2 regions of the Mycobacterium sp. 1245499.0 genome follow, and region 1 is predicted to be linked to the other one. Evidence: riboswitches for the same ligand, from Rfam matches in the RefSeq annotation. Region 1 holds a riboswitch; the other holds the start of a gene.

What was found. Region 1 has a riboswitch for thiamine pyrophosphate ahead of thiC (phosphomethylpyrimidine synthase ThiC). Riboswitches for the same ligand answer to the same signal wherever they lie in the genome.
Region 2: linked by a shared signal. The riboswitch ahead of thiO (glycine oxidase ThiO) and the one ahead of thiC (phosphomethylpyrimidine synthase ThiC) in region 1 are both predicted to bind thiamine pyrophosphate.

Annotation. Positions count from the first base shown of each region.
Region 1 covers NZ_LZMG01000317.1:6,272-10,826, reverse strand. Annotated here, with positions in the region: gene A5646_RS19270 (SpoIIE family protein phosphatase) at 1-302, opposite strand, end outside; gene A5646_RS19265 (STAS domain-containing protein) at 299-655, opposite strand; gene A5646_RS19260 (PAS and ANTAR domain-containing protein) at 793-1,452, opposite strand; TPP riboswitch at 1,609-1,719, shown strand; gene thiC (phosphomethylpyrimidine synthase ThiC) at 1,711-3,390, shown strand; gene thiD (bifunctional hydroxymethylpyrimidine kinase/phosphomethylpyrimidine kinase) at 3,569-4,396, shown strand; gene A5646_RS19240 (alpha/beta family hydrolase) at 4,401-4,555, shown strand, end outside.
Region 2 covers NZ_LZMG01000198.1:3,682-8,236, reverse strand. Annotated here, with positions in the region: gene glnX (protein kinase G-activating protein GlnX) at 1-704, opposite strand, end outside; gene A5646_RS11515 (NUDIX hydrolase) at 845-1,486, shown strand; gene thiE (thiamine phosphate synthase) at 1,458-2,129, opposite strand; TPP riboswitch at 2,167-2,304, shown strand; gene thiO (glycine oxidase ThiO) at 2,306-3,328, shown strand; gene thiS (sulfur carrier protein ThiS) at 3,325-3,522, shown strand; gene A5646_RS11495 (thiazole synthase) at 3,530-4,288, shown strand; gene A5646_RS11490 (SGNH/GDSL hydrolase family protein) at 4,285-4,555, shown strand, end outside.

The DNA of each region.
Region 1 (4,555 bases):
GCGATCGAATCCCAGATGTCCCACCACACCTCGCGGCCGGGTTTGGCGAACGAGTCGAGCTTGTCGCCGAGGATCTCGATGTAGGCGTCGTTGTACACCACGAACAAGTCTTCGGTGCCCAGCCAGAGCACCAGCGGGAACCGCGACGCCAGCGTCGTGGCGACCGCCGCCCGCATCTGTCCGGACCAGTCTCGCGGCGGCCCCAGCGGATGAGCGTCCCAGTCGTATTCGGCGAACCGCCGGCCCATCTCACCGCCCAACGAAACGGCAGCGGCCAGGTCGGCCGGCAGTCGCGAGTTCATGGCTGGCGTCTTCGCTGCAACGCCGCGGACAGGGTGGGGTAGATGTCGAACACCCGGTCCAACTCGGTGACCTGGATCGGCCGCAGCACCTGGTCGTGGTCGGCGACCAGTCGTACCCCGGTCCCGCCGGCTTTGGCGTCCTCATGACAGTCGAGCACCGCGTTCAGCGCCGCGCTTCCGAAGAAATCGACAGCCAGCAAGTCGATCACCACCGGGCGCACCGGCGGGGTGGAGGCCAGCCCGAGCGCGGTGGTCAGGTGAGCGGCAAGCTCACCGACGTTACTGGAGTCGACATCGCCTTTGACGCTCACGATCACTACGTCGTCGTGGGCCTCGTGTCCGACCGCCAACAACTTTCATGCCTTTCGCCGCAGCCAACGTTGGGATCTGCTGCCGCTAAGCCCGACGACGCGGCACAGATGCGCGGTCGCGCATCGCAGATGACCCGAGAGTAACCCGTACCCGAACTGCCCGTTTATCGATTCGCCGGTTACCCGCCGGGCTCGGCCGGAATCCTCTCGTGCGCGGTCAGCAGCAAATGATCGAACTGGCTCTGCAGAATCGCCGCCGGTGCCGGCAGGGCGGCCATATCGGCGAGCAGCTGCCTGGCCAGTGACCGCAGTTTCACGTTGGTCTCCTGCGAGCGCCACTGCAGCACCCGGAACGCCTGCTCGGCGCTGACCCGGTAGACGTACATCAGCACGCCCTTGGCCTGTTCGATGGCCGCGCGGCTCTCGAACAGGTCGGGCAGCGCGGTGTCGAGCACCTCCTGGCGGGCCTCGTCGAAGGAGTTGGTGAGGTCGATGTAGTAACCCGCGGTGCCCAGCACGGCGCCCGACTCGTCCAGCATGCGGTCGGCCACGACGATCGCATCGTGCATCGCGCCGGCGGTGTCGATGAACCGGTGCCGGCTCGAGAACGACTCTTCGGATTGCAGGGCGTGGTCGAGCAACTCCTGCACATGCGCGCGGTCGTCGGGATGCTTGTGCGACAGCAGCAATTCGGTCGTCGGCTCGACCTCACCCGGCTGGTAGCCGTGCATCCTGGCCACCTCGTCGGACCATTCCCACCGCTGGCCCACGAACCAGAAGCGGAAGGCGCCGATGTTCAGGTATCCGGGGGCCGGCTCGGTCGGCTCGGAAAATCGCACGTCGCCCGCGCCGGATGACGATTCCCCTGTTCGCCTGCGCTGTTGCACGGTTGCATTTTTCCACTAAGGGAACGCCTTCGGCTACTGCCCCGGGTGAAAAGGCCATCACACCCTGCCGTGCGGTCGGCCGTAGGGGTAACGTCGCGTGCGGACCCATCCATACGACGCGGGAGCGCACGCCGAGTGCGCTGAGAGGACGGCTCGGGGCCGTCGACCGTACGAACCTGACCGGGTAATGCCGGCGTAGGGAGATGAAAAATGACTGATGTCCTTTCCGGAATTGCGTCGGGCAGTGCCTCGCACAGCGTGGAGCCGGCCGTCACCACCGGACCCATCTGGGGCAGCAGCAAGGCCTACCGCGAGATCGAGGGCCCGGGTGGGGTGACGCTGCGGGTACCGCTGCGGCGGGTGCACCTGTCCAACGGCGAGGACTTCGACCTGTACGACACCTCGGGGCCCTACACCGATCCGGAGGCGACGATCGATCTGACGGCCGGACTGCCGGCGCGGCCCGGCGTGGTCCGCGATCGCGGGACGCAGCTGCAGCGCGCCCGCGCCGGCGAGATCACCGCCGAGATGGCCTACATCGCCGCGCGCGAGGGCATGCCCGCCGAGCTGGTGCGCGACGAGGTCGCCCGGGGCCGCGCGGTCATCCCGGCCAACCACAACCACCCCGAGATCGAGCCGATGATCATCGGCAAGGCGTTTGCGACCAAGGTGAACGCAAACATCGGCAACTCGGCGGTGACATCATCGATCGCCGAGGAGGTCGACAAGATGGTGTGGGCCACCCGGTGGGGCGCCGACACCATCATGGACCTGTCCACCGGCAAGAACATCCACGAGACCCGCGAGTGGATTCTGCGCAACTCGCCGGTGCCGGTCGGCACCGTGCCCATCTATCAGGCGCTGGAAAAGACCAAGGGCGATCCGACCGAACTGACCTGGGAGCTCTACCGCGACACCGTGATCGAGCAATGCGAGCAGGGCGTGGACTACATGACCGTGCACGCCGGTGTGTTGCTGCGCTACGTGCCGCTGACCGCCAAGCGGGTCACCGGCATCGTGTCGCGCGGCGGCTCGATCATGGCGGCATGGTGCCTGGCGCATCACCGGGAGTCGTTCCTGTACACCAACTTCGACGAGCTCTGCGAGATCTTCGCCCGCTATGACGTCACCTTCTCCCTGGGCGACGGCCTGCGGCCGGGCTCGATCGCCGACGCCAACGACGCCGCGCAGTTCGCCGAGCTGCGCACCCTAGGCGAGCTGACCAAGATCGCGAAATCCCATGGCGTGCAGGTGATGATCGAGGGCCCGGGCCACGTCCCGATGCACAAGATCGTCGAGAACGTGCGGCTGGAAGAGGAGTGGTGCGAGGAGGCCCCGTTCTACACGCTAGGCCCGCTGGCCACCGATATCGCCCCGGCCTACGACCACATCACCTCGGCGATCGGCGCGGCCATCATCGCCCAGGCCGGCACCGCGATGCTGTGTTACGTGACCCCCAAGGAACACCTGGGGCTGCCGGACCGCAAGGACGTCAAGGACGGGGTGATCGCCTACAAGATCGCCGCGCACGCAGGCGATCTGGCCAAGGGCCATCCGCACGCGCAGGAGCGTGACAACGCGTTGTCGCAGGCGCGCTTCGAGTTCCGGTGGAACGACCAGTTCGCGCTGTCGCTGGACCCGGACACCGCGCGGGAGTATCACGACGAGACGCTGCCGGCCGAACCGGCCAAGACCGCGCACTTCTGCTCCATGTGCGGGCCGAAGTTCTGCTCGATGCGCATTACCCAGGACGTTCGCGACTACGCCGCCAAACACGGGCTCGACAGCGAGGAAGCGATCGAGGCGGCCATGTCCGAGGGCATGGCGGAGAAGTCGCGCGAGTTCGCCGAGCAGGGCAACCGGGTGTATCTACCGCTGGCACAGCAGTGATCGCAAGCGCGGCCGTGGCGATCGCAAGCGCGGCCGTGGCGATCGCCAGCGCGGCGAAGCCGGGCGCAGCGGGTCGCCACCATCGGGCGAAGCCGGGCGCGGCGGGTCACCGCCATCTGACAGCGGTGATCGCAAGCGCGGCGCAGCCGGGCGCGGCGGGTCACCGCAATCTGACACAGTGACGTTCCTGCCGCTGCCCGCGCCCGGCACGACGCCGCGCCGGGTGCTGTCCATCGCCGGGTCGGACTCCGGGGGCGGCGCGGGCATCGAGGCCGACATGCGCACCATGGCGCTGCTGGGTGTGCACGCGTGCATCGCGGTCACCGCCGTCACCGTCCAGAACACGTTGGGCGTGCGGAGTTTTCACGAGGTGCCTGCCGAGGTCGTCGCCGGGCAGATCGAGGCCGTCGTCGGCGACATCGGCATCCAGTCCGCGAAGACTGGGATGCTGGCGTCGCCGCGAATCATCGACACCGTGGCCACCACGTGGCGCGGGCTGGGGTTGTCGGTGCCGCTCGTCGTCGATCCGGTGGCGGCGTCGATGCACGGCGACGCGCTGATGGCGCCGGCGGCGCTGGATTCGCTTCGCACCCAATTGTTTCCGTTGGCGACGCTGGTGACACCCAATCTCGACGAGGTGCGGCTGCTGGTCGACGTCGACGTGGTGGACGCCGAGTCGCAGCGGGCGGCGGCCAAGGCGCTGCATGCGCTGGGCCCGCAATGGGTGCTGGTGAAGGGTGGTCACCTGCGGTCCTCGGAGCGCAGCAGCGACCTGCTCTACGACGGCGCCGATTTCTACGAGTTCGATGCCCAGCGGATCGCGACGGGAAACGACCACGGCGGTGGCGACACGCTCGCCAGCGCCGTGGCGTGCGCGCTGGCGCACAACTTCACCGTGCCGGACGCCGTCGAGTTCGGCAAGCGCTGGGTGACCGAATGTCTGCGCGCCGCATACCCACTGGGCCACGGGCACGGCCCCGTCTCCCCGCTGTTTCGGCTGTCGTGATCGCATGAATCTCGACGAGATCGCGGGTGTCGCGCACGAGCCCACGGGGCCGCCGACGGGCGTGGTGGTACTGACCCACGGCGCCGGCGGCAACCGGGATGCCGTTCTGCTGCAGCAGGTTTGCGACGAGTGGGCGCAACGGGGCTGGCTGGCGGTGCG
Region 2 (4,555 bases), on a different contig from region 1:
ATTCGGCGGCGGGTGCGCCGCGCCAGCCAGCGGTGCGAGAACGCGCCGAAGATCACGGTGGCGCCGACCACCATGATCACCGGGGCCGGGATCTGCGTCGACGCGGTGGTTTCCGCGTCCACCCGCTCCGACGTCGCCTGATACAGCCGCGCCGCGTCGGGCAGGATCGTCGACTGCATCAGGCCCGAAGCCTCCGACAGGTACGACGAGCCGACGGGATTCCCCTCCCGGTTGTTGGTCCGGGCGATTTCTATCAGGCCGGTGTAGACGGCCAGCTCGGCGTTGATCCGGCCCAACAGCTGCACCAGCGGTTCGTCGGTGAGCCCGCTCGAGGCCCGGGTCACGGCGACGGACGCGTCGGTGATGGCCTGCTCGTAGCGCTGGCGCACCGGCTGTGGTTCCGCCTCGGCGATGAACGCGGTCGCCGCCGCGGCGTCGGCCACCGACAGGGTGGTGTAGAGCCGGCCGGCGGCGAACGACAGCGGCTCGGTGTGGTTGAGCACCGTGGTCAGCACCTGCTGCCGGTGGTTGATGGTGGTCGAGGTGGCGAAGGCGCTGATGCCGCCGAGCGCGGCCAGCACGATGCCGATGGTCAAGATGCGCCCCGGCGTCGTGGAGATGAACCACCAGCGGGGATGAGCCGGTTCGGCCGGCGACCGCGATCCCTGCGGCTCGGTCGACGGGTGTGCCAGCTCAACCGTCACGTTTGATCAGCCCTCATCTCTCGGCCACTCGATTTCGCTGCACGGACCTCTATAAGCGAAGTCTAAGAGCATGTTCGGGTGGATGGGTGGAGGCAGACGCAATTGGCGACGCCCCAACCAAGTCTGCATATCCTGAATCGGTGCAGGGCGACGGTGACGGTTGGGTGATCTCCGACAGCGGCGCCCATTACTGGGGCCGGTACGGCGCGGCGGGTTTGCTGCTGCGGGCCCCGCAGTCCGACGGTACGCCCGCGGTGCTGCTGCAGCATCGCGCCGTGTGGAGCCATCAGGGCGGCACCTGGGGGCTGCCGGGCGGCGCCCGGGACAGCCACGAAACGCCCGAGGAGACCGCGGTCCGCGAGGCGAACGAGGAGGCCGGGTTGCTCGGCGAGCGGCTGGCGGTGCGCGCCACGGTGGTCACGGCCGAGGTCGCCGGCATCGCCGGCACGCAGTGGAGCTACACCACCGTGATCGCCGACGCCGACGAGTTGCTGCACACCGTGCCCAACCGGGAAAGCGCCGAGATGCGCTGGGTCGCCGAAAACGAGGTGGCCGACCTGCCGCTGCACCCGGGCTTCGCCGCCAGCTGGCAGCGGCTGCGCACCGCGCCGGCGGTGTTGCCGCTGGGCGACGGCGACGAGCGGCGGCGATACCTGCCGCGCACGATCGAGATCGAGACCGGCGTCTTCGTCTGGTGCATGCCCGGGCCCCCGGCGCAGGCCGACCAGGCGCCCTCGCAGCTGGCCCGCCGGATCAGCGCGCTGCTGCCAGCGCCGAACTGAGCCGCGTGGCCGCGGCCCGCGGGTCGGCGGCCGCCGTGATGGCCCGCACCACCACGATGCGCCGGGCGCCGGCGTCGAGCACCTCGGGCAGCCGGCGCTCGTCGATGCCGCCGATGGCGAACCACGGCTTGTCGGTTCCCAGCCCGGCGGCCACCTTCACCAGCGGCAGGCCCGGTGCCGCGCGGTCCGGTTTGGTAGGCGTGGGCCAGCACGGCCCGACGCAGAAGTAGTCCGCTTCGCTGCGCGCGGCCGCGGCGGCCTGATCGGCGCTGTGGGTGGACGAGCCGAGCAGCACGTCCGTCCCGACGATGTCGCGCGCGATCCCCAGCGGCAGGTCGCCCTGGCCGAGGTGCAGCACGTCGGCCCCGGCCGCGCGGGCGATGTCGGCGCGGTCGTTGACGGCGAACAGGGCGCCGTGCCGGCGTGCCGCGGCGGCCAGGACCTGACACGCCGCCAGCTCCTCACGCGCCTCCAGCGGGCCGAACCGCTGCTCACCGGCCGAACCCTTGTCGCGCAGCTGGATGATGTCCACGCCGCCGGCCAGGGCGGCGTCGGCGAATTCGGCCAAATCGCCGCGCTCACGGCGCGCGTCGGTGCACAGATAGAGTCGCGCCGCGGCCAGCCGGGCAAGAGGTTGATGCACACCGAGACGCTAGCGCGCTAGCGTGGAGCCGAAGAGAACCACCAGACACGGGAGTCCCGGGTAGTCGAGGCGACTGCGGGGCTGAGAGTGGGCACAGCCGGAGCGACCCGGACCTGCCCTTACCGTCACACCTGATCCGGATCATGCCGGCGAAGGGAGGCTCGAGAATGACCGGGATGCCCTCGGGACCCCCACTGGGGTCCCTGGCCGTCGTCGGCGGCGGCGTCATCGGGCTGGCGGTGGCGCGCCGCGCCGCGCAGGCCGGCTGGTCGGTGCGGGTGCATCGCAGCGACCACCAGGGCGCATCCTGGGTGGCCGGCGGCATGCTGGCGCCGCACAGCGAAGGCTGGCCCGGCGAGGAGCGGTTGCTGCGGCTGGGCCTGGAATCGCTGCGGCTGTGGCGCGAGGGCGGTTTCACCGACGGGCTGCCGCCCGGGGTGGTCACCGCGCGCGAGTCGCTGGTGGTGGCCGTCGACCGCGCCGACGTCGCCGACCTGCGCACCGTCGCGGACTGGTTGTCCGGCCAGGGGCACCCGGTGGTCTGGGAATCGGCGGCCCGCGACGTCGAACCGCTGCTGGCGCAGGGCATCAGGCACGGCTTCCGGGCGCCCACCGAACTGGCCGTGGACAACCGCGCGGTGCTCGACGCGCTGGCCGCCGAGTGTGAGCGCCTCGGGGTGCGGTGGGCGCCGGCGGTGCACGAGCTGTCGCGCGTCGAGGCCGACGCGGTGGTGATCGCCAACGGCATCGACGCGCCGGCGTTGTGGCCGGGCCTGCCGGTGCGCCCGGTGAAGGGCGAGGTGCTGCGGCTGCGGTGGCGCAAGGGTTGTATGCCGTTGCCGCGGCGGGTGATTCGCGCCCGGGTGCACGGACGGCAGGTGTACCTGGTGCCCCGCGCGGACGGAGTGGTCGTCGGCGCCACCCAGTACGAGCACGGGCGCGACACGGCCCCGGTCGTGTCGGGGGTGCGCGACCTGCTCGACGACGCGTGCGCGGTGCTGCCGGCGCTGGGCGAATACGAGTTGGCCGAATGCGCCGCCGGGCTGCGCCCGATGACCCCGGACAATCTTCCGTTGGTGCATCGCCTGGATGCGCGGACGCTGGTCGCCGCGGGCCACGGCCGGTCGGGATTCCTGTTGGCGCCCTGGACGGCAGAACAGATCGTGTCCGAACTGGCCCCGGTGGGAGCACACCCATGATCGTTCTGGTCAACGAACAGAAGGTCGACGTCGACGCGCCCATCACGGTCGCCGCGTTACTGCAGTCCTTGGGGTTCCCGGACCGCGGGGTGGCCGTGGCCATGGATGACACGGTGCTACCGCGATCCCGTTGGGCCACCGAGCTATTCGACGGTGCCCGGCTCGAGGTGGTGACGGCGGTGCAAGGTGGCTAAATCCGAGATGCCCAAGCTGACCATCGGAGACCGCAGCTTCGCGTCGCGGCTCATCATGGGGACTGGCGGCGCGAGCAACCTGGCGGTGCTCGAAGAGGCGCTGGTGGCCTCGGGCACCGAACTGACCACCGTCGCGATCCGCCGCGTCGACGCCGAGGGCGGCACCGGATTGCTCGATCTGCTCAACCGGCTGGGCATCACGCCGCTGCCCAACACAGCGGGATGCCGCGGCGCGGCCGAGGCGGTGCTCACCGCACAGTTGGCGCGCGAGGCGCTGAACACCAACTGGATCAAGCTCGAGGTGATCGCCGACGAACGCACGCTGCTGCCCGACGCGGTCGAATTGGTGCGAGCCGCAGAGCAATTGGTCGATGACGGGTTCGTCGTGCTGCCCTATACCAACGACGATCCGGTGCTGGCGCGCCGGCTCGAGGACGCCGGCTGCGCGGCCGTCATGCCGCTGGGTTCGCCGATCGGCACCGGCCTGGGCATCACCAACCCGCACAACATCGAGATGATCGTCGCCGGGGCCGGCGTTCCGGTGGTGCTCGACGCCGGCATCGGAACCGCCAGCGATGCCGCGCTGGCGATGGAATTGGGTTGCGACGCCGTACTTCTGGCGACCGCGGTGACCCGGGCCGCCGATCCGGCGGCGATGGCCGCCGCGATGGCCGCCGCGGTCACGGCCGGGTATCTGGCCCGCCGCGCCGGACGGATCCCGAAGCGGTTCTGGGCGCAGGCTTCCAGCCCCAGCCTAAGTCAATGAATCGTTATGTGGCGCTAGGCAGTTCGATGGCCGCGGGCCCGGGCATCCGTCCCCGCGCGGCAGGGGCTCCGCGATGGTCGGGTCGATCCGCACGCAACTACGCCCACCTGATCGCGCAGCGTCACGGCTACGACCTGGTCGACGTCACCTTTTCCGGGGCGACCACCGCCCACGTGCTCACCGAAAGCCAGCGCGGGGCGCCACCCCAGATCGCCGCGCTGGACGGCACCGAAAGTCTGGTCACCGTCACCATCGGCGGCAACGACG